Regions from separate parts of the Fictibacillus sp. B-59209 genome, predicted to be linked through region 2. Evidence: riboswitches for the same ligand, from Rfam matches in the RefSeq annotation. Region 2 holds a riboswitch; each other region holds the start of a gene.
The links. Region 2 has a riboswitch for S-adenosylmethionine ahead of P4361_RS20460 (methionine ABC transporter ATP-binding protein). Riboswitches for the same ligand answer to the same signal wherever they lie in the genome.
Positions count from the first base shown of each region.

Region 1: linked by a shared signal. The riboswitch ahead of metX (homoserine O-acetyltransferase MetX) and the one ahead of P4361_RS20460 (methionine ABC transporter ATP-binding protein) in region 2 are both predicted to bind S-adenosylmethionine.
Region 3: linked by a shared signal. The riboswitch ahead of P4361_RS21505 (YezD family protein) and the one ahead of P4361_RS20460 (methionine ABC transporter ATP-binding protein) in region 2 are both predicted to bind S-adenosylmethionine.

Region 1 covers NZ_JARMMC010000045.1:772-11,919, forward strand. Annotated here, with positions in the region: gene P4361_RS22870 (MATE family efflux transporter) at 1-926, shown strand, start outside; gene P4361_RS22875 (hypothetical protein) at 1,072-2,964, opposite strand; gene P4361_RS22880 (MoxR family ATPase) at 2,993-3,886, opposite strand; gene fabL (enoyl-[acyl-carrier-protein] reductase FabL) at 4,053-4,805, shown strand; gene P4361_RS22890 (MDR family MFS transporter) at 5,089-6,693, shown strand; gene metX (homoserine O-acetyltransferase MetX) at 6,723-7,817, opposite strand; SAM riboswitch class I at 7,900-8,008, opposite strand; gene P4361_RS22900 (universal stress protein) at 8,173-8,661, shown strand; gene P4361_RS22905 (cell wall hydrolase) at 8,699-9,292, opposite strand; gene P4361_RS22910 (cysteine dioxygenase) at 9,513-10,085, shown strand; gene proC (pyrroline-5-carboxylate reductase) at 10,286-11,122, shown strand.
Region 2 covers NZ_JARMMC010000029.1:53,645-62,567, forward strand. Annotated here, with positions in the region: gene P4361_RS20445 (SagB family peptide dehydrogenase) at 1-1,477, opposite strand, end outside; gene P4361_RS20450 (TOMM precursor leader peptide-binding protein) at 1,500-3,440, opposite strand; gene P4361_RS20455 (putative thiazole-containing bacteriocin maturation protein) at 3,437-5,761, opposite strand; SAM riboswitch class I at 6,066-6,171, shown strand; gene P4361_RS20460 (methionine ABC transporter ATP-binding protein) at 6,248-7,261, shown strand; gene P4361_RS20465 (methionine ABC transporter permease) at 7,251-7,916, shown strand; gene P4361_RS20470 (MetQ/NlpA family ABC transporter substrate-binding protein) at 7,938-8,765, shown strand; partial or broken gene P4361_RS20475 (SDR family NAD(P)-dependent oxidoreductase) at 8,784-8,923, shown strand, end outside.
Region 3 covers NZ_JARMMC010000038.1:2,331-13,478, reverse strand. Annotated here, with positions in the region: gene P4361_RS21540 (NfeD family protein) at 1-233, opposite strand, end outside; gene P4361_RS21535 (NAD(P)-binding protein) at 483-1,097, opposite strand; gene P4361_RS21530 (sirohydrochlorin chelatase) at 1,100-1,846, opposite strand; gene cobA (uroporphyrinogen-III C-methyltransferase) at 1,847-2,629, opposite strand; gene cysC (adenylyl-sulfate kinase) at 2,707-3,318, opposite strand; gene sat (sulfate adenylyltransferase) at 3,330-4,478, opposite strand; gene P4361_RS21510 (phosphoadenylyl-sulfate reductase) at 4,506-5,207, opposite strand; gene P4361_RS21505 (YezD family protein) at 5,301-5,417, opposite strand; SAM riboswitch class I at 5,549-5,658, opposite strand; gene P4361_RS21500 (sulfite exporter TauE/SafE family protein) at 5,883-6,785, shown strand; gene P4361_RS21495 (hypothetical protein) at 6,853-7,704, opposite strand; gene P4361_RS21490 (heavy metal translocating P-type ATPase) at 7,717-10,134, opposite strand; gene copZ (copper chaperone CopZ) at 10,222-10,428, opposite strand; gene P4361_RS21480 (metal-sensitive transcriptional regulator) at 10,453-10,794, opposite strand; gene P4361_RS21475 (hypothetical protein) at 10,925-11,146, opposite strand.

The sequences.
Region 1 (11,148 bases), on a different contig from region 2:
TGTTCTTATATAACGTTCTCCGCTGTTTTATCGATGCTCTCGGCAGAACGAGGGTGTCTATGCTGATTACGTTAACTGCACTTCCCGTCAATGCCCTCTTCAATTATTTATTGATTTTCGGTAAGTGGGGGTTTCCGGAGCTTGGCGGTGTTGGTTCGGGTTATGCTTCTGCTCTTACGTATTGGTTTATTGCTTTACTGGCGTTCTATATCATTCACAAAAAGCTGCCTTTTTCTGATTATCAAGTCTTCAGCAAGTTTTACTCCCTTTCGATTTCAGCATGGAAAAGCCAGCTAAAAATCGGGCTGCCGATTGGATTTTCCATCTTTTTTGAAACGAGTATCTTTGCAGCCGTAACGCTGCTGATGAGTTCATTCAATACAGCAACGATTGCCGCACATCAATCTGCACTTAATTTTGCTTCGTTTCTTTATATGCTGCCTTTGAGTATCTCCTTTGCACTTACCATTGCGGTCGGTTTCGAAGTCGGGGCGCATCGGTATAAAGACGCTAAGCAATACAGTTATCTCGGAATAGGAACTGCGGTCATTCTTGCCTTGCTGTGTGCAGCAGCTTTGCTCATCTTCCCCAGCCAAGTAGCCGGAATGTATTCAAACGATTCATCTGTCATAAAATTAACGAAGCATTTTTTGCTTTATGCGGTCTTTTTTCAGCTTTCCGATGCTATTGCCGCTCCCATACAAGGAGCTCTGAGAGGGTATAAGGATGTAAACGTAACGCTTGTATTATCTTTAATATCCTATTGGGTGATCGGATTGCCGGCTGGCTTTGTGCTGGCTAATTATACTGCCCTTGAAGCGTATGGATACTGGGTAGGATTGATCACAGGCCTAGCGATGGGTGCGGTCACTCTTTACTTCCGTCTCGCATATATTCAACAAAAACAAATGAAAACAAACCATTAAAAAAATCCAGGATAACCCTCCTGGATTTTCTTTTTCAGTTCAACATCGCATGCTGTTGCTTAAATGAGACCTTCAAATCTTTTTTACAAGTAATGGATGAGATAGCTGTCGATGCAGCCAGCTAATTTTTGGAACACAAGCTTTTTTAAGATAATCTGAATAGAAGCTTGCGCAGGACAGGCACTAAATAACTGACGAGTTCTGCTGCACTGGGTACGACCACCTGATGGCTGCCATATATATTTTTCATTAGATTTTGAGCTTCCTCGGTCACTTTTCCATTAGAAATGTACATCCCCAGCGTTTCAATCCCCATCTTACGAGTATTGGCTACTGCTTCATACGTGTCCAGAATGCCATGGTCCTCATAATCAAACGCCGCTGGCTCTCCATCTGAAAAGACGAGTAAAAACTTTTGTTTTTCCTTCCGGCGCAGCAAATCCTCTGCCTTTTTCCGGATGGAATAGCCATCTCGATTATCTTCCTGAGGCTCTAGCTGCAGAATTTCAGGTCCAGACTGATTTTTAAGTGAGCTCGTGAACGAAATCACTTCCTGAAAATAATTAGGCTGGCTGTCTTTCTTCGCATCAGCCGCATCTTCCCAAAAGCCTACTATAGAATGTGGGATGCGGACGGCCTTTAGGGTCTCATGGAACAGGACAATAGCCTGTTGTGTTTCTTCCATTTTGTCAAACATGGAGGCCGAGCAATCGACAAGCAAAGTAAAGACGGCATCGAGTTCTTGCGGTGATTCCGCTTTTTTAAAGAACAGCCTTGGATTTTTATCGGTCAGTAGCCGTGTCAGCCTTTTGTTTAATCGGCCAAAATGCAAATCGTGGTTTGGTACATTTTTTTTATGTTCTATGGTCTTCAAAAAGCTTTGTTTCAACAGGCTGACAGAAGATTGTACAGCAGATTTGAACTCCTGATAATCCTGTACTTCCTGAAAAGAAGGCTTCTTCGGTAGGATCTTTTTTTCAACAGCAAAACGGTTCATCTCACCGTATGGAAAAAGGCCTTGCCCTGAACGCCCGTCTGTTTGGTCTATACCTGCACCAGTCTCCCCTTTAAAATCCTTGCCTTTTGAATCTTTCGCTCCAGCCTGAACCGCTCCGAAAGCCTGATCTCCTTCCTCAGCTTTCCTCCCTCCTTCACCAAGCAAATCGGTTGATGTCCCTTGATCCAGATCAAACTGAAGAAACGAGTCAGACGGAAAAGAGGTCTCTTCGTGCCAGCTTGGCATTTCTTCCCGTTCCGTTTCATCACTGCTTTTTTCGTCTTCTGATGCAGTCTGTGAATGTGGTGCTTTTACTTCATTTTCTCTTGAGATATCTTTTAAATTCAACTTTTCCGATTCGTAGAACGACAGATAAGAACTCATCATATCTCTTTCGTTAAATGTTCTTAATGCTCTCTTTATATCATGGATTACTGCAACTAGCTCTGATGTGCTTCCAGCAGTGTTTAATTTTATTAGATCATGGGACAGCTCAACATACCATTCTTTTAATGGTGTTTGAAGAGGCACGAGCCGGTGGTTGGCAAACAGAAAAATCCAGCAGAAGAACGCGTCTAGCCATCTTCTTTGCTGGATATGCTGACGGTACTGCCTCTGATAATGGGTAAGAAGAACTCTCTTCCTCTCCAAGAAAGAGACAGACATACCAGGCCGTTTAGTCACACATACTTTTTTCAGGCGAAAATCTTCTGAAAACAAAAGCAGATGCTTAAGAAATTGAAAATGCTCTTCATTTTTTAAGGACTGAAGTGCTTCTTGCAGAGAGGTATGATCCGAAAAAAAGAAATTCCCATAGCTTCTTAAGTAAACTTCACTTTTTAATCCATGAAGCTGCAGGCTGGCTGGATAGGTCATCCAAAACTGGCTGACATGCAGCACATGGCCAGGTTTGTTCAAATAAGAATGGTATGAGAATTCTACATCCATTTTTGGATCTCTGGACAGGGTTTTCGCAAGGTCGATCAGCTGCATATGCAGAAAAGAATCGATTTTTGTATCTGCAAATGATAAAAATTTCATGCGCTACTTCACCTCCTGGACATCCACTCTACATAAAAAGGGTATCTGAAATGTTATGGATTAATGTTTTTTCCCGTTCGTCTTCTAATTTATCAGCTACAGCACGCTGAATCGCCCTCTTTGGCGGCATATAGGCCGATAAGTCTGCTGCATCAAGCAAAGCCCTGATGGACGCTGCGTCCTCCGATAACTGCCCCGTCTTAGTCTGCTGAACAAGATCTGAAGAAAACTGAACAAATTGTTTTAGAATTCCGCGGTCTTTCTGTTGAGAATGGGATAGTAGCATCTCAAATAGTGTATCTCCTTGAATATAAGGGACTTCAATAACAACAAAACGGTTTTTTAATGCTTCATTCAATGGAACGGTCCCAATATATCCCTCGTTGATCGCTGCGATCACGTTAAAACCCTCTGCAGCTTTAATAATATCACCTGTAAACGGATTAGTAACTGTCCGTCTGTAGTCGAGAATACCGTTTAAGATGGGAAGTGTTTCTGGCTTTGAAACATTGATCTCATCAATGTATAAGAAATGGCCGAACGCTGCCGCTTTTGTTACCGGCCCAGGAATAAATTCAATTTCAGAATGTCCTTTTTCATAAGAGATGGTCTTATGTCCCAGTAACGCTTCAGCATCCAAATCCACTGAACAGTTGATAGAATGCAAAGGCTGCTGAAATAAAGAAGAAAGGTATTCCGCCAGCTTTGTCTTGCCTGAACCTGTAGGCCCTTTCAGCAGAACATTCTTCCCCATCAGCAAGGCAATCACAGCGTCTTTTACAATCTCATTATCTTCCGCTGTGTACCCTTCTGATCCGATTAGACCTTGAAACTCAGCAGAATTGTTTTCATTTCGTCTATTTCTTTCAAAATTTAATTTTTCAGCCAGTACGTTGGGTAATTGCATTTGATCTATGGTCATGTAAAAATCCCTTTCATCATAAAAACTATAAAAATCTATTATATAGTATATCTCTTCTTCTTTCCTTTCAAATGCTTAGTTTAGGGCAGCATTGACATTCGGTGGGAACCGAATTAGAATTAGGACCAGGTACTAAATGCAGAATGTGATAAAGGACGTGTTTTTGTTGACAAGAAAAGTAGCTTTAATTACAGGAGGCACCAGAGGTATCGGTAAAGCCATCGCCTCCAAATTTGCCTCCGAAGAATATGATCTCGTGTTGAATTTCATGAGGAAGAAGAAAGACGCAGAGGAGACCAAACAAGAATTTGAATCTCAATACGGAATTAAGGTCCATTTAGTGAAAGCGAACGTCGGTGACCTTGACCAGATCAAAGCCTTGTTTGCGGAAGTAAAAGAAACCTTTGGCAGCCTAGATGTATTTATAAACAATGCCGCTTCCGGTGTTTTAAGGCCCCTGCTGGAAATTGAAGAAAGCCATTGGGATTGGACTCAGGACATCAACGCAAAAGCGTACCTGTTTGCCTCCCAGCAAGCAGCGATGCTTATGGCAGAAAAAGGTTCAGGTGCTATCGTTGCTCTATCGAGTCTTGGATCAATCAGAGCACTTCCGAATTACGTAGCCGTTGGTGTATCCAAGGCTTCGGTTGAAGCAATCACCCGTTATCTTGCTGTCGAACTTGCGCCTAAAGGAATTGTTGTCAATGCGGTATCTGGCGGAGCTGTTGATACGGATGCACTGAAGCATTTCCCTAATCGGGAAGAACTCTTAAACGAAGCGAAGAAGAAGAACCCGGCGGGACGAATTGTTGAACCGGTTGATATCGCTGAAACGGTTTATTTCCTCTGTACACCTGCAGCCAGCATGATTAGAGGGCAAACCATTATAGTGGACGGCGGCCTATCATTGCTTGCTTAAATACACTGGAAAAACGCCTAATAATTTTTGGGCGTTTTTTTAAATTATAAGATTGACTGACTGGTCATATCAGTAATATAATGATTTAGTGATTTTAGTTTAGTAGGTTAATTAAATTGAGAATTTGACTGGGGGTCATTTCATAGAAGGTGATCAAAACGAATTGTAAAAATACTACCATGAGAACATGAAAGCACAAAGGTTCCTGAGTTGAAGGAGTATAGCAAAGATTAACACTTAAAGATTCAATTAGTATAACAACAGAATGGAGAAGAACAATCATATGAAAATTGAACAACAAATGCCTATCAACCGCAATATGGTCCTTTTGGGCCTTATTATTGGGATGTTTTTCAGCGCAATGGAACAGACCGTGGTTGGTACAGCGATGCCTACCATTATCGGTGAGTTAAATGGATTTTCTATTTTTGCCTGGGTAACTACTGCCTATTTAATTACATCTACTACGATAATTCCGATCGTCGGAAAGCTTTCGGATCTATACGGACGCCGTTCCCTTTATTTGATTGGGACCGTCATTTTCGTCATTGGCTCCGGGTTATGTGCAACAGCGAATTCTATGGAACAATTGATTTTCTACCGCGGGCTGCAGGGTCTTGGCGGCGGTATGATCATGCCTCTTTCACAAACCATTATCGGTGATATTTTCACAGCGGAACAGCGTGCGAAATGGCAGGGAGTATTCGGAGCAATCTTCGGATTAAGCTCTGTTATCGGTCCGTTCATCGGTGGATTTTTAGTCGACTCGATCAGCTGGCACTGGATTTTCTTAATTAATGTTCCTTTTGGTCTCTTATCTGCCATCCTCATTTTTGTTGGAATGAAAAATGAACTGGTAAGGCCAAAAGAAGAAGTGAATATCGATTATCTTGGAATCATCACTCTAATCCCTGCCATCGTCTTATTGCTCCTTGGTTTGACGTTTGGCGGAGATAAATTTGAATGGGTTTCTCTGGAAAGCGGATTGATCTTCGGCTTCTCCATCGTTCTCTTGATCGTATTCGGATTTGTAGAAAAGAAGGCAAAAGAGCCTGTCCTAGATCTTTCACTGTTTAAAAACCGTGTTTTTGCCACAACAAATGCTCTAGGGTTTTTACTGGGCTTAGGCATGTTCGGTGCGATCATGTTCGTTCCGATGTTTATGCAGGGTATTCTGGGTGTAACTCCGACACAAGCTGGTTCTACCATGACACCGATGATGATTTCTCTCATCCTGGCGAGTATTATTGGAGGAAGACTTCTATTGAAAGTTCCTTATCGAACCGTATTGACTGCGGGCATGATCATTACAGCAGTAGGCTTCTACTTGATGAGCACGATGGGTGTTGATTCCAATGAAATTACAGCATACGCTTATATGATTATTATGGGATTCGGAATGGGTCTTGTTATGCCGACATTAATGATCGCGATTCAAAATGAATTTCCGAAAACAAAACTGGGAGCTGTTACTTCTGCATCAACGTTCTTCCGTTCAATTGGCGGTACGATTGGTATCACTGTTCTAAATGTAGTGATGAACCATTCCTTAGAAACAAAAATGAAAGATGTAGTGAGTGAACAAACGAACCCAATGCTTCAAGGGATCTTTCAAAAGTTAGCAGACAAAACAGATGCATTGTTCAGCATTTTAATCCATCCAAATCTTCTTAAATTGCCTGATACAATTAAAGATACCGTTATTCATTCTATACAGACCGCATGGAGTGATTCTTTTACCACTGTATTTTTAACAGGCTTGATTTTTATTGGAGCGGGTATTTTGGTCGCTTTATCCGTCGGCGGCGGAAGAATTAGCCGGGAGCGCCCTGAACAGCATACGCCTTCTAATCAGACGGCGGTTATTGAAAAACCAGCTGTTGAATAGTGATAAATAAAGACATGAGGATTATATCCTCATGTCTTTATTGTTTCTCTCATAAATTCTTTGAGCAAGTTCCCCCACTTATCAAATTCTGTCAGAAATCCATCATGGCCAAACATGGTGGATACCTCAAGATATTTTGCTCTTTTATTTTCAGCTTGAACATCTTTTACAAACTGTTCCATTAAATCAGAAGGATAGAGCAAATCACCGGTGAAACCAACACAAAGCATTTGAGCCTTATAGCTCTGGGAAGCAGCCGATACTCCTCCCCTTTCTCTGCCGATATCGTGAGTATCCATCGCTTTCAATAGTGTTAAGTAACTGTTGGCATCAAAACGGTCCGCTAATTTATCCGCTTGGTATTGAAGATAGGATTCAACTGAAAAGGCTGCATCCTCATGAATGGTTTCCCAATTCTCTGTTTGTTTTCGCTGAAATCGATGATTGAACAATGCTCCCGAACGATAAGTGAGCATACCGATCATCCGAGCAATGCCAAGCCCTTTCCTTGGTGTATTTTCTTTACCGTACTGTCCGTTATTCCATAAGGGATCACTGAGGATGGCCGTTCTTCCCGCTGCATTGAAACCTATCGCATAATCACTTAGAAAAGGGGTTACGGCAATCGGGATCAGACGCTCCATAAAATCAGGATACATCAGTCCCCACTCTAATACCTGCATGCCGCCTAACGATCCGCCGATCACTGCCTCTAGACGTCCCAAGCCGAGTACTTCCAAAAGTTTCTTTTGGGCCTGCACCATGTCTCTGATTGTTATCAATGGAAATTCAGCTCCGTAAGGACTTCCAGTAACGGGATTGACCGAGAGTGGTCCTGTTGATCCGTCACACCCTCCCAATACATTTGAAGTAATCACCTGGTATTTCTCCAAATCAATATACTGCCCATTTCCCAATAGACCTGCCCACCAGCCTTCTCCCATCTCACTGTTTAACGTATAATGATTACCTGTAAGCGCATGGCATACGAAAATGGCAGGTGCATTTGCTGCGCCGATTCGCTGGTAAGCGATATGGACATCTTTCAGCTCTTTTCCAGACTCTAACGTAAGTTCTCCTATTGCTGCAGTATCATTTACAGCAGATAATTGTGTATTTGCCAACAGATATCCCCCCATTTATTCAACAAAAAACACCTCTCTAAAAGATTCAGAGAGGTGCAATTATCCGCTTGGGCTTGACCTTCTCTTATCTCTCAAAGCCTTCTGCCTTGCAGGATTTGGCACCTGTTCAGAAATAATCTGCAGGTTGCCGGGTATCATCGGGCCAGTCCCTCCACCACTCTTGATAAGAGTCAATTATGAATTTTTCAAATACTTTAATACGTTCAAAAATACCTTACTCCTATAGGTTTGTCAAATGGAATTTGGAGGTTGGGTACAAATGTTACAATTATGTTTGCCTCTCTTATATATAGGGAATGAATTTATATAAGTTTACAAAAAAGGGGTGATTTTTATGCCTTATTACGAAAGAATCCTTGTTGGTGTGGATGGATCGGAATCTTCGGAGGTTGCCTTTTACAGAGCTATAGAAATTACGAAAGAATATCATGCGCAATTGCTAATTGTTCATATTTCTGAGGAAAAAATCCCTACTGCTCCATTAGACGCAGGTGCAGTTAACTTCGAGATGAACCGTGACAAGAGTTTTAGTGAATCCCTTCTTGAAAATTATGATGAGATGGCAAGGAAACATGGATTAAAAAATGTTAAAACCTTATCTAATTACGGAACTCCAAAAACAGAAATCCTTTCTTTCGCTTCCATGCATGAAGCAGATTTAATTGTCTGCGGTGCAACCGGGTTAAACGCTATGGAACGCATTTTTATCGGCAGTGTTTCACAATATATCACCAGGCATGCCACTTGTGATGTTCTCATCGCCCGGAACAGCCAAAAAATTGAATCATCGGGTCTTAGCATAAAGAGCTCAAGTGAACGATAATAAAACCTCGGACCTTTCAATGGCCTGAGGCTTTAATTTACTTGCTGAATGTATGGTTGCCGATTACTATATTGACAGGCTTTGTATCGAGCCAACGGCTTACCGCTGTCGTTTTATTATAGAAAAACAGCGATCCATTCGTATTGTCATAACCGGATAATGCTTTATCAACAGCTTTTTCTGATGAAGGTGAAGGCTTTTTCAGGTTGTTTTCCATGACAGGCTCAAACTGACCTTTGTCGTAGATAACCCCTTTGATCGTATCCGGAAAGCTATCAGCCTTTACTCGGTTCAAGACAACAGCAGCAACTGCAGCTTTACCTTCAAAACTTTCACCCATTGCTTCAGCTTCAACAAGAGAAGCGAGAAGTCTTTTATCTTCTGAAGAAGCTTTCACTTGATCTTCACTTACCCCTTTAACTGCCGGTATGTTTAATTGCTGGCCAGGTCTTATCATATTTCCGTCTAAATTGTTGTCTTTTTTGATACTTTCATAAGGTACGTTATAAGACTGACCAAGCTTCCAAAGTGTATCCCCTTCCTTTACCGTATGTGCGCTTGCATTTGTTCCTCCTGCTATAGAGAGCCCAATGGCTGTTATTCCTGTAATTAAACCAATCTTTTTATACATAAATTTATACCTCCTGGATCGTTGTGTTTTCGTCAAAAGTAAAAGGACGATTCCTGGTCACCCGTTTGTTGTTGCGAACTAACGCAGCCCCTAGGAGTAATGTTTCGGATATATGATATTTTTTGTGACCATTGACCGATTTTCCTTCAGAGCACATGCTGGATAAGTGGCTCCAATATACTATAGATAACCCCATTTAATTCGGCAGGAGGATGATAACTTGCTATTCCTTACTAAGATTGAAAAACTCTTCACTCCGCTCGTTCAACCTACCTCACAGGAATTGCTTGATGCTATCCATAAACTGCAAGCTAGTGTAAAGGACGCCGGCCCTTTTATCAGGGATCCAGAAAACAAACCCTATGGCAGGAAATTAATTTATAAGAGTGATCACGTAGAAATTCTCGTTATGCATTGGGCATCTGCCCTGGATTGCTCTCCTCATGACCATGGGCAGTCATATGGGTGGGTCCAGATTTTATCTGGCTCTTCAAACCACACACTCTATAAGCTCCAGCCCGGCGGACAGCCTGTGCCAGTGAAAGAACAGGTTGAAAATAAAGGATCGCTCCTAAACGTTGGAAGAGGAATGATTCATAAGATGGGTACTCATGAAAAGGATCCGCTGATTACTTTACACGTCTACTCTCCCCCAATTTCCGGTATGAAAGTGTTTGACCTTGAAAAATGTGCAGCTTGCATCGTCTCAGAAGATTGTGGAGCATGGTGGCCTGATGAACAAAGACAGTTGCTGCAAACCATTTTGCTCCCGTCACAGCCTGCTAAGCGATGAATGTATTTCCGCATATCCAGGGATTTAAAAGGTTTTCCCATAATTTCTTACAATATGTGCAGTTTAGCCTCCTTAATTCTCCCTTTCTTTAGAGATTATTGGCTATAACGGACGATGTCCCGGTAAAGGGTTGAAACCTCTTCTTTACATGTTAAGATAGGACCTTAAGTGAACTCAGCACAGCAATAAGGAGAGGTTGCATGTTAGAAACTAAAAAGGTGCTTTTTATCGGGGCAGGTTCCATGGCCGAGGCAATAGCTGCCGGAATGGTCAATCAAGATAAATTACCGCCCAGCAATATCATGATGACTAATAAACAAAATGAAGAACGACGAATTGAACTGATGAAAAAATATAAGGTGATTGCCTTACCTTACAGTGAAGTAAGGGTCCAAGAAGCGGATCTGATCATCTTAGCCATGAAGCCGAAAGATGCAGAAAAAGCATTAATCGAGCTGAAACCCAAACTAAAGCCAGATCAAATTGTACTCTCTGTTCTCGCGGGGATATCTACTGGCTTTATGGAAGAAATTCTTCCTGATGAACAGCCGGTTATTCGGGTAATGCCTAACACTTCCAGTACGATTGGAGAATCCATTACGGCCGTAACTGGTGGACAATCGGTCACAATGGAGCATATAGAAATCGCAAAAGAATTATTTTCTGCGATCGGCAGGGTAAAAGTGATTGAAGAAGAACAGATGGATGTGTTTACAGGTATAGCAGGAAGCGGTCCGGCTTACATTTACTATGTTCTTGAACATATTGAAAAAACAGCTCAGGCTGAAGGACTGGATGAGGACCTTGCAAGGGAGATTGCAGCACAAACGGTTTTCGGCGCCAGTAAAATGGTGCTGGATACAAATGCATCACCTGAATCACTAAGAAAAAAAGTTACATCCCCAAACGGCACAACAGCAGCAGGGTTGGATGCTCTGCGGGAAAATGAAGCTGGCCAAGCGTTTACTAAAGCAATCATCAGCGCAAAAGAACGATCTGCTGAGATCCGCAAAGAATTCGAGAAAGTTTTTGTATGATAATAAAAAATCGCCCGACCTGGGCG
Region 2 (8,923 bases):
GTTTATAGAGGTCATCATAGGATTGGACATCAAATCCGAGAAGAGGATGCCCGCCCATATTTAATGCCGAAGCTGCCAGAAGCAGGTGCTGAGACAGAATTCCAGCTTCCATGTGCTGAATACGATGTCCCCTGTATCCATAAGCGTTCTTGTAATGATCCTTATGGCCAGAGATTGTGAAGGAAAGTGGAACTTGAGTCATGTTTACAGTATCAGCAAGCAGTCCGTCTTGCAGCTGGCATCGGAAATCACCCTCCTGAATAGGTTGTAACGCATGATTGGATCCATCATAAGAATAGGAGCCATTGGGTATACCTTTTATGTTATACATACAACAATAGAGTGAAACACGGTAAGGAGGTTTCTGAAAAGCATAGTCTAGATCATTTCGGTAAGAAAAAGTGGAGAAGGCTTCGAATAGAAGGGCTGATAAGGTTTGTTGGTTTATGGGTTTCTGAACAAAGTCCATTCCAGGCGAATATCGATTTCGGCAGGCGGAATAGAAATCATACGATAACCGGTCCACACGAGGCAGCAGGTGAAACGGATGTGCTTGCTCTTCTTTCTTTTCTTTTTCCATTTGCTTATGAGTTGGGAACGAGTCCAGCATGCACGCCTCATTCATCTTAATCAGCATGGAATATTCGCAAATTTTCTTGGAACGGACGTAATGCTGATGGTCAAGTGGTTTCAGTTCACCGCATAACGAAGCAGCATTGGAGGGTTCCTCTGTTTCATCACTCGTAAACCAGTTCATGGCTGGATTAACGGAAAGAGGAATCACCGCATATACACTTTCTTCTTGCTCGGATAGTCCTAAAAGATGATGAATAGCACGGTCAAGAAAATGGTAATACACCCCCGTCTCAAAACCCATGCGTCTTCCTGTTTCCAGCAGCTGACCGATCACAAAGCCGGTATCCAGCCCTTGCAGACGGTAAGAAAAGTTATGGTATTTGAAAAAATTCTTCCAAAAAAACGTGGAGCTAAATACGGTACCAAAAGTGGAGGAAAAGTCACAGCGATTGCCCAGAGCTCTGTTCAAGTAGCTGTCAAAATTCCCTTCCCTTAAACAAACTAAACGATGGTGTGCAGCATCATAGTGATAAATGCCTTCAGGCAGATCCTCAATTTTCAAATAGATGTAAAGTTCAGTTGGATACAGTGCACCGCCGGATGGAGCAAAGCGCCGGAATGCTGTCCATTCTTCTGTTTGTTCAGCAAAAGGATGTGTTTGGCTAACCTGTGTAAGCCCGAAGGTATATTTAAGAAAGTGACTCATTTCTTGGAGATTTGGTTTTGAGTTTCTTTTCTTTTGTTCGAGATGGAGGGGTATATTTGCGGGTAATTCCACTACAGGCAACCCCCGGTAAAGCTTATAGGGAAGGGGGGCGTCGTCCCAATTCGCCTCCCAGTCCCGGGGTTTTATTTTGTCAGATTCATAATGCAGGTTATGCAAAAATTCATCGAGGTTCATTCCTTTTCCCCCTTTGGGACTGCTATGGAAATGGATGAGGATACGGGTTAAGGCTGCTATAAGTCAGCGGCTCTCTCGCATATCCGAGTTTCGCTGGTATGTTCAACACCCGATCCAATCCCTTTAGTCGAGTAAGGTGATGTCCAAATGTCATGGGCAGCATCCCGGGTATCACTACTTTTACACAATGTAGCCCGTTTCGTTTCAGTTCAGGGCTTGTTTGGTCCACAACAATGACCTCCAGCTGAAGCTGGCGAAAAACTTCCAGGATCTCCACAACATCATCCAATAAATCAGCGGATTTACGAACGGGGTGAAATTCCTGTTGAAAGCTCCTTTTCGGGCGCTGATCGAGAAGGAAGAATAAGCGTTCCTCCGCTTCCTTTAACCCGTATAGCATCGAATGGTCTTCCATATGATGAACGAGTAACGAATCATCATACATCTGCCTATATTTCTCCCGTTCCTTTTCCAGCTTATCGTCCATGTTGAGAAGCATGCCTGAGAGTTCTTGAACTGCTCCTTTTACAGCTCTTAAAGGATCAATGTGGGCTCCAGCGGCACATAAAAGATTCATGCCCGTTTGCTTCGTGTTTTTGGCAAGCGCCCAAATGCTGGGAATGCCGTTCTCGGTCGTCGAATTAAACAAATGCACCTCATATCCGGTCACTGCGTGTATGCGCTGAATCATGAGCTGAAGCTCCAGGTCGTCTATGGTAGACAGATCCAGACGAGGAATAGGGAGTTGGCCGTACCATGTCATTAAAAATGAATCCCGCTCAACAATTTCGAAAATACCGTAAAGAATCGCTTCCTCCATGCTTCCGCCGAGTGCACAGCCGTTAGAGGTTTCATAAACAAAGCCTTCCCCGCCACCCAAGCTGTAATAGGCGAACGTCTCTGGTACCAGGATGGGCCGGTTCTGTGATAAAGAATAGCCCCAAACCCAATGAATGGGCCGGTCGGGGTCCAATGGCCTGAAAGGAAATCCTGGCATGTCATATTGTTCCTTTGTATGAAGTCCTATTGATCGAGGGTTAAGGGCATGCTTTTCCACCTTGGAATACGGTTCATAAACCATTGTCCGTTTACCCATTGGGGAATAGCCGCAGTATCTCTCCAGTCCTTCTAAGATGGCTGATTGTTCACTTTGAGCATACGAATGGGTTCGCCCACCCGTTAACTCGTCGCCTGATAGTAGAGGAAGATTGACAATCGTATCGGCAAAAGGGGAAATGAAGTCATATCGTTTATGATTAAGAAGGCCCGTTCTGCTATCTAAGTAATCCTTGCCCAGAACCTTCTCCATATCTTCCAGCGAGCGGCAGCGATAGCTATCGATTGATGTCTTCGGGCTTTGTTTCAGTATGATCTCTGCGGTATCCGCTGTATCCTCTGGAAGATCGCCGCACACAGGGCAGTATGGGTCAGGCAAAAAGAAATGATAGGATAGCCGGAGCGTATTTAACTGCAGAAGAAATACATGTTCATACGTGCGGGCTTTTTCTCCTTTTAACAATCTATGGACCTCTTCTTGAATGAGATAGGAAGTTTGCAATAATCCTGAAGCTGAAGCCCAAGGATCTTGCTCGATACCAGGTTGATCCATCTTGTATTCTTTCATTTGGAATTGTTCTCTCCGGTCAGATCCCGCCATAAAACGGCGCCTATCCGCGCACTGAGAACACCCCTGTTTGTCTGGAAGAACAAGCGGGCCAATGTTGGCTTCACCAAATGATACGAATCCCCGAAGCCAAGGGATGCCAAAGAACGAAAAGGCCTCATCAGCTTCTAGGTGTTCAGCCGGAACCCAGGAATCGTGGAGCACTAATGCCAGATTTCCTTGATTCGGAATGGCTTCTTTTACAGTGGCCCAGCGTGTAATGGAATAGAGCCCGCTCAATTGTTTGCTTACGGTGTCAGCTAACATTCCGTTTCCGATGATGATGATGGAGTGGCTCATGGAAGTTCCTCCCCGCTTAACGCAATCCCATAAATGCCAGCCGTATTCTCTTTAAAAATCGCTTCCAGATGAAGTTCAAAGATGTTTGCTTGTTTTTTATTCTGCCTTAATCGATTTATTGCAGAATGGAAGGTTTCGTCTAACGGCTTTTCTTCAAAAGAAGGAACCCGAACCTTCTGTTGAGCATCCTTTTGCGATGTAATGGAGGAAACCGCAACCCCATAGGGATAATGTGAGGTTTCTCGATTTTGAGAATCCATCACAGCCGTTTGTAATGCTCTGCTTAAAGCCATCTGCATATTCAATCCAACGCTTCCATACCACTTGCCGTTTGATTCAACCCAAACGACAGGAAAACCCAGTACTTCACGGCCACATAAAAATTCTGGTTCAGACTTCTTGGTTCTCAGAGCCTGCAGAAAAAATTGGCAGCGATGATCATTGACAAGACTTACATCCAATGTGGCTTTAGTGACACCGTGATCTGCTTGCTTCACAAATTCTTCATGAAGTGCGTTTTGCATTGCTCTGCATAAACCTTCTGCAGGGGTCTTGCCCATCCCGATTCCCCATGATGAAGGATGCTCACTGAAAAAGTCATTCCCAAAACTCCTGGCATATGTTTCAATTCCAATCAGACCTGCCTCCAGGCGAGCTTCTTCATGCGTGAGTCCTGAACAGACAGTCTCAGGATAGAGCTTGGCAGGGCCTTCTGAACGCGGATCAGCAACCTGGACTTTGCATTGTGATAACGGGAGCTGGAGTAAATCTGCTTCCTCCCAAAGATGAAAAACACCACATTCTTTTGAAGTAATCCGGTAAAACAGGGAATGTAAGTCCATTTGTTGATGATCGCATGTTTCAAGGAATGTAGCCGGGTCGTTAATCGGTTCGGCATAAACACGCCCAGTAACCAACGGGTGAGGGAGAAAGGTGTGCCAGCTTCCTTCGAGCGTTTCCAAGTTAAGCAAGTAAAATGGTCTTTCTCTTTTTCCCTCATGTACGCCCGTGATTTCTTTAAAAAGCTCAAAAACCGCCACATTGGCTATTAGCGCACCTGCTGTTTGTGATAAGGAGTGAGAACCATTGCCTTCTTCATTCAGCCTCTGGTGCAGTCTGCGGAAGGCAGACTCCCAGCACGAATCGGATTCAGCAGAAACGAGCGGGCCGGCAAAAGCTAAGTCTTTTAAAATAGTAACGGGAAGAACAGTCTTCTTTTGTTCCTTGCAGATGGCCAGAAGGGTACGAAGTTGAGATAAATCACTGTCCTTGCATCCATATAGGATGCAATCAAACGGTTCTGCATTTTCTCTCCAAGAATTTTTCCCGGAACTTAAGATGGTGATTTTGGTTTCGGGCTCTGACTTGCGTGCTTCAGCTATCATCTCATTTAACCGCTGCTGAATCGTTGGGTGTGATTCAGTGAGTATGACGCTGAAAGAAGGAAGCCCTGATTCAATCAATGATCGAACGAGAGAGAGGAGAAGCGAATCCGAACCGAGCACCGCTACTTTTGCATTGCGGTAAACTTGGAATCGATAACCGCCCGAATCACGAATATGATCTAAATATTCGATTTGGGAGGCATACTTAGCAAGGATGCGATCAGGAAGCTGATGTGGGAGATCCTGGCTTACATCACGGACAAAACCGTTCTCGTACAGAACATGTGCGATCTTATACACTTGTTCTTTATAAGCATCTGGTAAACCGTTTGTGACAGAATCAAGAGTATGGGTTCCGTCGAAAATAGGAATTAATTTTTCCAGCCATCGGTCAATGGTGCTGCCTTCCATTCTTAAAGATTTTACGTTGTTCCGGAGATATACACCTTTAGCTGAATCCGGAAAAACAAACGTGTCTCTGTTTACTTTTAAACACATAGAAGGATTTAATTTTTGCATGATCGACCTCCTCTTTAGAAGCTCTACATCTTTTACATCATTTAACTCTATGGATGCCTGATGTCCATTATGCCTATCCAAACGATAAAAGCCCTGCCGAGGGATATGCAGGGCCGGTCTTTTGTTAAAATACCTATCACTACCGATCGGAAGCTTAACTGCTTCCGCCACGACCGCAGCGGCCGCAGCCGCCACAACGGGCACAGCCGCCACAGCCGCCGCAACGGCCAAAGCAGCCGCCACAGCCGCCACAGCCAAAGCAGCGGCCAAAGCAGCCGCCACAACCGCCACAGCCACCGCATACACCAAAGCCACCGCATACACCAACACAGAAACCAATGCCAAAGCCAACACAGAGACGAGCGGAATCACTCGTATCTTGATCCTGAGGATAATTCGGGGTAACATTGCTGACATTTACACCATCAGTGTGCAGCCCCTGAAGATCCCACTTGAATTGTTCATTCAATAAAAAAACCTCCTACTTTATTTTACGGGTTTAACGAGCTGAGAAATCGCCAGAACACAAACGTTTTTTCTGGAAAAGTACCCTCAAAATAAAATATGGGATGTGGTTGTCCCAAGTTACTGTCCATATGCCTAGTTATCATACGGCAACAAATATAAACGTTTAATTCCGACAAATCTACTATGGATAGTATTGACAATGGAGGAGAATCGCTTTATTATTAGAAATGTTCTAAAAACAATAGCATAACCGTTCTTATCGAGAGTGACTGAGGGATTAGGCCCTATGACGTCCGGCAACCTCCAATTTGGAAAGGTGCCACTTCCTACAGAATGATTTTCATTCTGAAAGATAAGGTGATTGAATTTATAATCCAATGCCTCTTTCATGATGAAAGGGGCTTTTTTATTTGGAAAGAAAGAGGGGGTTGTTTCATGATTGAAGTCAAAAATCTGTTGAAGGTTTACCGTTCGAAGAAAAAAGAGATCGTGGGGGTCAACAACGTATCTCTTACGGTAAAAGAAGGAGAGATCTACGGCATTATCGGTTACAGCGGTGCAGGGAAGAGCTCTTTGATCCGATGTTTAAATTTATTGGAGAAGCCAACATCGGGTGAGGTTTGGATTGATGGGGTGAATCTTGCCTCTTTAAAAGGAGAAGATTTAAGAAAAGCCCGGTTAAAGATTGGCATGATCTTTCAGCATTTTCATCTGGTCAGTTCAAAAACCGTCTATGAAAATATTGTATTTGCCTTGAAAGCAGCGGGCAAATCAAAGGATGAGGCGGAAAAGCGAGTATTGGAACTATTGGACCTCGTGGATCTTGCGGATAAGAAGGATCAATATCCGGCTCAGTTGAGCGGAGGTCAGAAACAAAGGGTCGGAATTGCCAGGGCGCTTGCCAATAACCCGAAGGTGCTTTTATGTGATGAGGCAACTTCTGCCCTCGATCCAAGCACAACAAAGTCCATCTTAAACTTATTAAAGGACATTAACCGCAAGCTGGGATTGACCATCGTTCTGATCACGCATGAGATGGAAGTAGTGAAGGAAATCTGCCATAAGATAGCCGTCATGCAAAATGGTGAAGTGATTGAGGAGGGCGAGGTCTATGACATCTTCTCTGATCCTCAGAAACCGCTCACCAAAGATTTTATTAACAGTATCCTGCAATTTGAATTGCCTAAGCAGCTCATTGAAAACCGCAAAGGGAAGATCATCAAGATTCAGTTCAAAGGCGAGATTGCCGAAGAATCAGTGGTGTCAGAGCTTTTCCAGAAATACAACGTGAAAGGAAATATTCTGCACGGGAAGATTGAGTACATACAGGATATCCCTCTGGGCATTTTCATTATGGAGCTTACAGGTGAAAATTCCGAAGTAGAGAGAGCGATCGAATATATTACAAGAAAAACAAGGAGTTTGGAGGTGGTTTATGATGTTGCTTGATTCACTTGTACAGCTTCTTCCTGATTTAAACAATGCGTTCTTCCAAACACTTTATATGGTGGGCATCTCTTTAGCCGTGGCCATCATCATCGGGCTCCCGCTTGGTGTATTGCTTTTTGTAACCGATAAAGGATTATTCCTTGAAAATTCCACTGTGAAAAGTGTTACAGGGTGGATCGTCAACTTGATTCGTTCGATTCCCTACATTATTCTTTTGGTGGCGTTATTGCCGTTAACCAATTTGCTTACAGGGACAACAATTGGGCCTACTGCGGCTTCCGTATCCCTCTCTGTTGCTGCGATTCCTTTTTTTGCAAGAATGGTTGAAGCGTCACTCCGAGAAATCGATAAGGGAGTGATCGAATCAGCCGTAGCAGTTGGGGCAACCTCATGGATGATCATTAAGGATGTGCTTCTTCCGGAAGCCAAACCGGGTTTGATTCAAGGATTAACAATCACGACAATCAGCTTGGTCGGTTATTCAGCCATGGCAGGTATTGTTGGCGGGGGAGGAATCGGTGACTTGGCCATCCGATTTGGGTACTATCGCTATGATAATACCGTCATGATTACCACGGTAGTCGTTTTGATTTTACTCGTCCAAATCATTCAATTCACCGGAGATAAGATCTCCAAACTCGTAGATAAAAGATAAAACAATAGGGGAGAGAAACAAATGAAAAAGTTTACTTCAGCACTCATTCTATTACTAGCCATTGGTGTTCTGTCAGCATGTGGCTCAACTTCCAGCGGATCATCAAGCTCAGGAGACAAGAAGAACATCAGCATTGGAGCAACAGCCGGCCCATACAGTGATATGGTCAATAAAGCCATCAAACCTGAACTGGAGAAGAAAGGATATAACGTTAAAATTGTAGAGTTCAGTGATTACATTCAGCCGAACCTCTCATTAGCTAAAGGATCTATTGATGCGAACCTGTTCCAGCACAAAATCTATATGGAAAACTTCGCAAAAGAAAAGAATTTAAAGCTTTCTGAACTGATTATTGTACCAACTGCGCCAATGGGTGTATATTCCAAGAAATTCAAAAAGATTGAAGACATCAAAAACGGCAGCACGGTAGCCATTGCCAACGATCCCGTTAACCTGGCCAGAACGCTGTTAATGTTCCAGGATGCCGGTCTAATTACCATCAAGAAAGAAGTCAATCCATTAACCGCTTCAGAAAAAGATGTTCAAGAAAATCCGAAGAAACTTCAATTCAAGCCGCTTGAAGCTGCGCAATTGCCAAGAGCGGTTGGAAGTGCAGATGTATCGGCCGTTCCGGGTAACTTCGCGCTTGCGGCAAAAATGAAATTGCAGGATGCTCTCTTCCTTGAGAACATGCCGGATCAATACCGTAACCGGGTCGTTGTGAACACAAAAGATGTTAAAACCCAATTCACTAAAGACATTAAAGCAGCCGTGGAATCCAAAGAGTTTGAAAAAACCATAGATAAAGAATTTAAAGGTTTTGGGAAGCCGGAGTGGATGAAGAAGTAAATTGAATGAAGAACAAGATGGGTTACATCTGCGGGTACAGGCAGAACTGGCTGGGCACTGTAACAAGATTATGCGGTGGCAGCAGCAGCAGTATTGGCCGGAAACGGAAACGAGAATACCGTTTACGAACTTTCAGAAACTTATGACTCAAGAAGAAT
Region 3 (11,148 bases), on a different contig from region 2:
GATATACCTAAGATGAACCAGCTGTTAACAGATGTTATTGTTTCCAATACATAGCCGCATGCACCCAGTATGGTAAAAAAAGAAAGTACAAGAGTCGGACTGAGAATGTGGGAAAAAACCTCAAATGCTCCATGGATGAGATCACTGACCAAAACATATAGAAAGGTGATGCATCCAAATACGATTAATCCGGTTAAATAGATGGTTTCCATCGGATACCCCATAATATCCATAACGCCTTCCCCCTTCTCTTAATGAGGTTTTAACCACCTAAGTATGTAATCAGCCATTCACCTTCCCCCTCTCCATATCTGGGAATATCGTAGCATAAACCGCTTGGAATAATTGGTAAAAATTGTCGAACTTCCACAAAATTTCATGTTGTTCTAATTATATAAACGGATAAAATATGAAAAAGTTTCATATTTTGGAAATTAAATTCAGATTATTTATTATTCATCTTACAAAAGGAAAAAGCCTCCTTAAAAGGAGACTTTCTGTTCTAGAGTACGTATGAAATTTTCCTGTTCATCTCTTGAATGAATGAAGCGTTCTTCCAGCAGCTCATGGAGCAGCGACTGTTTTTCATCTAAGGAGGCTTCCCATTCTTTAATTCGTTCTCGGCATCGAAATAAAAACTGAGTGTAGGCCTCGTAATCTTCTGAATAAGCAGCCAGTAACTCTTTTTTAATCCGTTTGGCAAGAATCGGACTTGCTCCTCCTGTTGAAACAGCCATGACCAGCTTTCCTCTTCTGGCTACCGCGGGAACCGAGAAATTTCCAAGTACCGGCTGATCAACGACATTAACCAGCTGGTGGTTTCCTGCATTTTCGGCAATCCGCTGATTCACTTCCGGCTGATCGGTCGCTGCAAAAATGATAAATGCGTCCTTATAATCACTTGGTTCCACAGATTTCTTATCCCATTTCAGGAGATGTTCATGCTGCATTTTTTGGATCGCCGGAACAGCCTCAGGACTAACCACCTTTATTGCTGCTCCTGCCTCAAGCAATCCTAAAATCTTGCGATGGGCGACAGCTCCTCCGCCAATCACTACAGCAGGCTTACAATTAAGATTCAGCATGATCGGATACATGGCTACACAACCGCACTTTTCGTTTCTGCTTCTTCAATTCTTGTGAGGAGAACGTCTTGCAGAACAGGATGGTATCCGAGCGCCTCGCACAAAATAAAGTTTTGATCACTCTGTTTTTGCTGTTGTGCTATGGCTTTTTTCATCCCGCTGAGCAGGATGCCGGGAAAGAGAAGATAAGGAACAACGATGATCTGCTGATACCCCCAGCCTGAGAGCCTCAGCATCTCTTCAAAGCTAGGTTGAGCAGCAGTCAAAAAACACGTTTCAACCCGCGGCACCTCATAGTTCTTTTGTAAATTTGCAGCAATGGCATTGAGATCTCTTTTCACATCAGGGTCACTGCTTCCTCTTCCAACGAGAAGGATTACAGCGTTCTTATGAAACGTATCAACAGACTCTGTAATCCGCTCCCATAATAAATGAGAGAGAGAATCGTGCACTCCGAAAGGCTTCCCGTACGATATCTCTACATTTGGATACCGTTCTTGCTGCAGCCTTATTTCCTCTGGAATATCCTTTTTTGCATGAGCTGCCGTTAATAAAAGAACCGGTATTGCGCAGATGGAGGCTGCTCCTTGACGGACACATGCTTCAACCCCTTTGGAAATATCAGGTGCTGACAGTTCCAGAAAACAAACTTCCTTAATGGGATAGTCGCTGGCTCCCATGCACCGTTTCGCAAATTCCAATGCTTTTTCCATGCCTGCTTTTGTTCTGCTGCCGTGGCAGATGAGGAGTAATGCTTTCATTTACAACGCCTCACTTATAATAGAAGAATCCTTTTCTATTAGCGTCTTTTCAAACCAGCTGATCTTTTCGCGGAGTTTGACTACCTCTCCAATGATGATCATGCTTGGATTTTGAATCCCTTCATTTCGTGCTACTGTTTCAATCGTTTCAAGAGTGCCTGTAACCGTCCGCTGCTCCCCAAAGGTTCCCCATTGAATTAAAGCAGCTGGTGTTTCTTTGCTCTTCCCATATTTTACGAGACTTTCACAGATGTAAGGGAGGTTCTTAACACCCATATAGATTGCAAGTGTATCAATTCCTTTAGCAAGGCTTTCCCATCTCTGCTTCTCGTCCTCTCCTTCTTTCCGGTGGCCGGTGACAATAGCAAAGCTGCCTCCATAGTCTCTATGAGTAACTGGTATACCAGCATAAGCCGGTGCAGCAATTCCAGATGTAATACCTGGAACCACTTCAAATTCCACATGATTTTTAACTAGAGCTTCCGCTTCTTCACCGCCCCTGCCGAATACAAAAGGATCACCACCCTTTAACCGGGTGACAACTTTTCCTTTTTTGGCATACTTCACTAAAAAATGGTTGATCGTATCTTGCTGCATCGTATGAAGATTAGGGAGCTTTCCGCAATAGATCAAATCTGCACCTGGCTTTGCATAATCCAGCAGATCTTTATTAACAAGCCGGTCATAAAGAATAACATCAGCTTCCTTAATACATCTTGCTCCTTTGATGGTGATTAATTCCGCATCCCCCGGTCCAGCACCCACTAAATACACTTTGCTCAATTTCATTCACCTGCCTCAGCTGTTTAGTATCGTTTCCCTTTCATAGATTTCAAAACTGTTGCTGTTATAGGCCACGATTATTCCTTCCTTTTGATCAGATTCTTGCTTTCAAGAAAAGAGATGACTTCGGCCGTGCATTCCTCAATCGTCGAGGCCTTCGTATCCACTGTAAATTCTGGAGATTCCGGCTCCTCGTATGGGGAATCGATCCCAGTGAATGCTTTGATCTCTCCCTTTCTTGCTTTTTGGTAAAGTCCTTTCGGATCTCGGTTTTCACATTCTTCGAGCGGACATTTTACGAAGATTTCAAGGAATTCATCACTGCCTAAGATCTGTCTCGCCTGATCCCGATCTTCCTTAAATGGTGAGATAAATGCCGTCAGCACAACTGTTCCGCTGTCTACAAACAGCTTGGATACTTCACCGATCCGGCGTATGTTTTCTTTCCGGTCCTCGTCTGAAAAGCCAAGATCATTATTTAAGCCGTGGCGTATGTTGTCGCCATCCAGCACATAGTTTTTCACCTGCCGCCGAAACAGTTCTTTAGCAACCTCATTGGCAAGAGTCGATTTTCCTGAACCCGATAGCCCTGTCAGCCATATTACGAAACTATGATGGGCATTTTGTGTTCTTCTATCTTCCTTTGATACGGCCGCCTGGTGCCATGTAATGTTCTGTATTTGGCTCATCATGTTCCTCCTTATGCGATTACTGTTTTTTCTTTCAGACCTTTGATCAGTACTTCTACGACTTCTTTGCGGCTGAAGGTGGCTGGCGGAAGCTCTCCATTTCTCAGCAGTTCCCTCACTTTAGTGCCTGACAAAATCACATGATCCTCTTTGCTGTGAGGACATGTTTTCGATGAAGCCATTCCTTCGCACTTTGTACAATAGAAGCTATGTTCAAAGAACATCAGTGTAATGCCTAGTTCTTCCGGAGTAAACCTGGAAAAGATTTTTTGTGCATCATACGTCCCATAATAATTGCCCACACCTGCATGATCCCTTCCAACGATAAAGTGTGTGCATCCGAAGTTTTTGCGGACCATCGCATGAAAAATGGCTTCCCTCGGTCCTGCATATCTCATCGCTGCCGGAAATACGGCCAAGAATACCCGGTCTTGCGGATAATAGTTTTCAAGCAGGATTTCATAGCTTTCCATCCTCACATCAGCGGGAATATCATCGGATTTCGTTTCTCCAACAAGCGGGTTCAGGAACAGTCCATCTACGGTTTCAAGGGCTGTTTTTTGAATGTATTCGTGTGCTCGATGCACAGGATTTCTTGTCTGGAAACCTACAACTGTATTCCATCCCCTGTCTCTGAAGACTTGGCGGGTTTCAGCTGGATCCAGACGATATTCAGTAAACCTCTGTTTTTCAGGCCTCTTTACGAGAGTGATTGATCCTCCGACATAGTAAGAAGGGCGTTCCAGAAGTTTTTTAACCCCAGGGTGTGCAGTATCTGCCGTTTGGTAGACCTGCTCTGCTTCATGCTTAATGTCCGGGCGGTAAAGGTCTTCCACCTCGATGACTCCGTACGTTACACCCTCAAATACGAGCCTCGCCTGATCTCCTGCTGATAGCGTCCTGGCTTGTTTTTCATGAACTGGAAGGACGATTGGAATGCTCCAAACCGTTCCATCAGCAAGACGTAGAGAATCAACGACAGATTGATAGTCTTCTTCATTTAGAAAACCGGTAATTGGGCTGTAGGCTCCTACACCGATCAGTTCAAGATCACTTAAGGATGTAGCATCCAGTTCCATTTCCTTTTGAATGTGGTCCGTTGGCAGATTTGGTTCATAACGGTTTATCAGCTTTCCTCCATGCGGCAAAATTGATGTCATGTTAATTCCTCCTGTAATTTTACTTTATTATTCGTGAAGTCCACACTCTGTTTTCCCTTGCCCTGACCAGCGTCCTGAGCGGGAATCACCCGATCCGTCAGCCGGAAGCGTGCACGGCTCGCAGCCGATGCTCGGATACCCCTGATCGTGAAGCGGATTGTAGGGCAGATTCTGCTTGTAGGCGTATCTCCAAATTTCCTTCCACGTCCAATGGATCAGCGGACAGATTTTCACGGATTTAAAACGTTCATCCTTATTGATGTACTGAACATTGCTCCTCCCTGCCGACTGCTCCCTCCGGAGACCCGACAGCCATGCCGGTGCTCCGTTCAGTGTTTCCTCAAGAGGGGCTACCTTTCGTATATAACAGCAGAGGTTCGGTTCTCTTTTCCATAACTCGCTGCCATGCTTTTCCGCCTGTTCCAACAAGGACAGCGAAGGCTTCTTCATCTCAATCTTCATTTCCGGATATCTTTTTTTCGCCTTTTCGATCACCTCGTACGTTTCCTTGAAGTGAAGGCCTGTATCCAGGAAAACGACTCTTGCATCTGGTTTGACCTTGGATACAAGATCCACCAGGACACTGCCTTCTATTCCGAAGCTGCACGCATAAACGAGTGCAGCTCCATATTGCTCATACGCCCATTTCAGTACTTCGAGTGCCCCCTTCGTTTCACTGTCTTCCGGAAACGTAAACTCCTGTTCTTTCCATGTGTCAAACTTGAGCATGTTAACCACCCCTCCAATGAAAAAGGCAGCTTTAACCATAAGCAGCCATCCTGCTATGTTAAAACCGCCTCTAGTTTTCTAGTCAGCGAATATTTATTTAAAACGTACCTTTTCGTTTTTTTCCAGCTGAATCAGCTTTCCATCCTGAATAATTAACGTGATGGACCCATACTTGATACTGTTCAGCATTTCTTTTAACTGTTCAAAAATTTCATCCTGGCTTTTACCGTTTACCACATCAGAACCTCCTCGTTTAATATGCTTTGTTAGGTTTTTTTAGGAATTAAAATGGCAATAAAAAAACCTTTCCATTTCGGAAAGACTGACGAGGTAAACATATTACCTTATCTTCCAAAATGTAATAAACATTCTGCTGGAGTTAGCACCTTGCAAAAAAATGCAGGTTGCCGGGTTTCATCGGGCCAGTTCCCTTCACCGCTCTGGATAAGTTTTTTTATTTTTTTAAATAATAACACACATTTATGCTTTCGCAAACCCTATTATTCTTATCGGATTAAAAAATATTTATTGAAATATCCAAAAATTTTATTGACAGACTTTCATTCCATTGAATATAGTAGATACTAAATTCGAAAAGAGATACACTGCTGATCGGAAAAACCGAAGGCTCTTAACTTTACTGTTAAGGGCCTTTTATTTGTTAGGAGGAGTAAAATGAAAAAACTGATCATCCTGGCCCTGATTGGACTCGTTGCACAACTGATTGACGGGTCACTCGGAATGGCTTACGGACTGACTTCGACTTCCCTGCTGCTGGCCTTCGGAATCGCTCCGGCGGTTGCTTCGGCTTCGGTTCACTTTGCAGAGGTTGTTACGACAGCCGCCTCAGGTGCATCACACATCAGGTTCGGTAATGTTGACCGTAAAATTATCTTTCGTCTCATTATTCCGGGATCCATTGGGGCATTTACCGGTGCCTGCTTTTTATCCAATCTTCCTGGCGACGCAGTAAAACCGTATATTTCCTTTTTCCTGCTGTTCCTTGGTTTCTTTATTCTGTACCGATTTTTATTTAAAAAGAACAACAAGCCTGTTGATCATGAAAAAGCGTTCAGCCGCAAGCAGCTCATCCCGCTCGGACTTGTTGCTGGCTTCTTGGATGCCACCGGAGGAGGAGGCTGGGGACCGGTAGCCACACCTGTCCTGTTAGCCAAAAACGGCACAACAACAAGAAAAGTCATCGGTTCCGTGGATACGAGCGAATTTGCTGTTGCCGTTTCTGCTACACTCGGTTTCCTCATCTCTCTCGGATGGGAGCAGGTCAACTGGATGTGGGTTATCGCCCTCATGGCGGGAGGATTAATCGCAGCACCGATCGCAGCATGGCTCGTCCGCATTATCCCTTCGCATATTTTAGGTGTAGTTGTTGGAGGATTGATTATTGTAACGAACGCCCGGACGCTTTTGCAGTCCGCTGGAATCTCCGGTACAGCACTGCAATCGGTCTATACCGTGCTGGTCGTCGTTTGGCTGGCGGCAATTTTCTTCAGCATTAGAAAAAATAAAAAACATTCTTTCTCAGCTGGACCACAAACTGAAAGCACTAATCTCCACTGACACATCACAAACAATAATTTATACCAATAAAAGCTGACTCAAATGAGTCAGCTTTTATTGTATTCTGCTATTTCTTCACTTCAATAATGAATGGATAGGTGATCACTTTCCCATTGATCTTAAACTCCGCCCACAATTTATAAAGTCCAGGTTCCTCAAATTCCGTCTCAAATTTTGTATCTTCAGGAGTGGAAGGATGAACGTGGACATATTTTTCTCCTGTATGATCTAAGACCACAACATGGCCACGTGCTCCAAGATAAGGTTCAGGTTTTGCATCACCCATGCTAAATTGCAGCGTAACAGGCTGGCCAGCTTTAAATTCTTTTGGCGTCAATGATACCTTGTGTCCATCAATTGTTTTTGAAAAGGTGGTATCTGCCTTCAATTCTGGCTGGTGAGTATGATTTCCATGGCTTCCCGCTTCAATTTTCAACGGGGCAACGGCATAAGCTTTATTTTTGGGCTTGATGTCTACAAATGCATTGTAGGTTCCAGGCTGCAGACTGTGCTTTACTTCAAACGAGCCTTTACTGGTCTTTTGAGGATGAAGGTGATTGTATTGTTTTAAATCTTCGCTGACCAGAATGAAGTGCATCAGCTTTTCATGATTGACCTCCAGCTCATCGAAAGGCCTGCCTTTTTGATCTTTTAACTGAATCGAAATGACACCATCTTTGTAGCTGACGGAAGGCTTAACCTCACTTTTGGCCAAATCACCAGAACTATGTCCATCATGTTCTCCATGTTTATTCCCATGGTCCATGCCAGGCATTTCTGAATGACCACCTTGATGGCCGGCCTGCTCCCTCTTCCCGTCCTTGCCTTCTAAAACGTCATAAACAGCATAGCCAGCCATGATCAGAATGAGGATACCAACAGCAGACAGCACCCAGTTGCGGATGTTTTTGCTTTTCATCAAAACTCACCTCTACAGTTTAATTTTTTGAAGCCTAAGCGCGTTCAATACAACGGATACCGAGCTGAATGCCATAGCAGCTCCTGCGAGCCACGGAGCCAAAAACCCGCTGGCAGCGATCGGGATGCCAAGTGCATTATAAGCAAACGCCCAAAAAAGATTTTGTTTAATGTTCCGTATCGTGCGTTTGCTCATAAAAATAGCGTCAGCAATACTGTTCAGATCACCGCGGATCAATGTAATATCAGCTGCTTCCATCGCTATATCCGCGCCTGTTCCGATTGCCATCCCGATGTCAGCTGCAGCAAGTGCTGGTGCGTCATTTATACCGTCACCTACCATTGCTGTTTTTCTGCCTTTCTGCTGAAGTTTTTTCACTTCTTCAGCCTTTCCTTCTGGCAGCACTTCTGCAATAACCTGCTCGATGCCAGCCTGATCGGCAATCGCTTTTGCGGTCCTTGTGTTGTCTCCGGTAATCATCCATACATCAATGTTCATCGCATTTAAACGGCTGATGGCTTCCTTGGATGTTTCTTTTATCGTATCGGCCACAGCAACCATCCCGCTGTACTCTCCATCTATAGCTGCGAGCATCACCGTCTTGCCCTGCTCTTCCAGCTCTTCCATTTTTTCAAGAATAGCCTGCAGTGGTATATCATGATCATTCAACAGCTTTCTTGTACCTATAAGTACTCTTTTTCCATCGACCACAGCCTGGATACCGTGTCCGGGTATGGCTTCAAATCTGCTGGAGGAAAGAGGCATGAGGTCCCGTTCCGTCATTCCCTCAACAATTGCCTGGGCGAGAGGATGTTCTGAATTTTTCTCAGCGCTTCCAGCAAGAACTAACAGCTCCTGCTCAGAAAGCCCTGAAGCAGGCAATATATCTGTTAAAACCGGTCTTCCGTTCGTGACTGTTCCTGTTTTATCTAAAATAATGGTATCGATCAGGTGTGTATTTTCTAGATGCTCCCCGCCTTTGAAAAGAATGCCGAACTCAGCTGAACGTCCCGATCCGGCCATGATCGATGTCGGGGTTGCCAGACCGAGCGCACATGGGCAGGCGATGACAAGAACGGCGATCAGTTTTTCAAGAGCTCCTGAAAAATCTCCGGGTACAAGCCAGAAAAACCAAATGAGAAAGGTTACAACAGCCAAACCGACGACAATCGGAACAAAAATCCCAGAAATTCTGTCTGCTAAGCGCTGAATCGGTGCTTTTGAGCCCTGTGCTTCTTCCACCACTTTAATGATTTGGGATAACACTGTATCTCTTCCAACCTTCGTTGCCTTGATTTTCAAAAAACCATTACGATTGATCGTTGCTCCAATGACCGTGTCTCCTGATGCTTTATCAACAGGGACACTTTCCCCTGTCAGCATGGATTCATCGACAGCAGAATAGCCTCCAACAACCTCTCCGTCAACCGGGATTTTTTCACCTGGTTTGACTGAAACAACATCTCCTGCTACAACTTCTTCCAATGGCAGTTCCAGCTCTTCTCCGTTACGGATTACAAGCGCTGTTTTTGCCTGAAGTCCCATCAGTTTTTTTATGGCCTCAGAAGATCTTCCTTTTGCCCTCGCTTCAAACAATTTACCGAGTAAAATCAAGGTGATAAGGACAGCCGAAGTCTCAAAGTAGAGTTCAGGCATGTTATTGCCATTGGCTGCTGCCTGTATGGTCAAATAAAGGCTGTAAAAATAAGCGGCGGATGTACCCAATGCAACGAGTACATCCATATTTGCACTTTTATTTTTCAATGCTTTATATGCACCTGTATAAAATTGTTTCCCTACAATCAATTGAACGGGCGTTGCCAAAGCGAGCTGAACCCATGGATTCATGAACATATCAGGCAGATAGATAAAGGAAGTGAACGAAAAATGGCTGGCCATGGCCCATAAAAGTGGCAAAGAAAGAATAAGTGAAAACAGGAACTTGCCGGTTTGGTTCTGAATTTCCTTTTCTCTGAGATCAGCAGCCTTATTTCCGTCTGTCTCTTTCAAACTTGCCCCATATCCAAGGTCTTCTACTTTTTTAATCATTTCAGAAACAGATATCTCAGAAGGCTGGTAACTGACCGTGGCTGTTTCCAGCGCTAAGTTCACATTCGCATCCAGTATGCCATACAGTTTCTTTAACCCTTTTTCAATTCGAGCAGAACAAGCAGAACAGGTCATTCCGCTTATATTGAATTCCACTTTATCTCCCGCAATATCATAGCCGAGATCTTTGATTTTCTGTTGAAAATCTTTCGGCCCTGCTAATTCAGGATCATAAACCACTGTTGATTTTTCCAGAGCAAAATTCACGTTTGCATCAGAAACACCATCCATTTTTTTAAGGCCTTTTTCAATTCTCAATGCACAGGCAGCGCAAGTCATGCCAGAAATCGGGATACTCATTTCTTTTGATTTATCACTCATAAGAATACCCTCCTATACCCTTATAGGGTATATTCATTTCCAAAAGAGAACGTGCTGTTTAAGCACGGTCCATTTTGGTCCTTTCAATTAGGCAATATCGTATCCTTGTTCATCAATGGTTTCTTTAATTTCTTCAAGATTAACTTTGGTGGAATCAAACTCTACTTCAACGGTACCTTCCTCCAGCTGTACTTTAACATGATGAACACCGTTTAATTTCCCTACGCTTCCTTCCACAGCATTGACGCAATGTCCGCAAGACATTCCTTTTACATTCAGCATGATTTTCTCCATCACTATACCTCCCTGATGTATGATTTATTTCATTAATTTTTTCACAGTTACCAAGAGCTCATCGATCACTTCCAGCTCGCCCTCCTGGATTCTTTCCACAACACAGCTTCTCATATGTCCTTCAAGAAGCAGTTTCCCGACACTATTTAGCGCTGACTGAATGGCTGATAATTGGGTAAGAACATCATCACAGTACGTATCACGTTCAATCATACCCTTTACCCCCCGAATCTGTCCTTCAATACGATTTAAACGGGTCACCAGGTTGCTTTTCATTTTATCAGAATGGTGGCTTTTTCTTTCTGTTGAACAGTGTGATTCATGTTCTTGTATTTCCAAATCAACCAGCCTCCTTTTCTCCTTCATATTACCATACCCCCCTACCCTATGTAAAGGGGTGAAGAACAGAGTAAAATAATTTCTCATTTACTCTTCCCCGTTTTTTGTATGTATACTCTTATTTCAGCAAAAAGTCCAAAATAAGAGTCATCTTACCTTAGCTGCACGATTTACCAAAGGTTTTCCAGGTTGCGATTTTTCTTGCATATCGAAGCAATTCCTTTTTCAATCTTCTGATCTCAAGCTCTGAGGTATTCATTTCCTGCTGAAGAGTTGACCATTCCTCTTCACTGACCACTAAAAGCCCTTTGCTGTGCAGCATTTGTACCGCTGAATCACCAATGAGATTTGCCGCTTGATTTGCAGAACTGCGTTCCATCC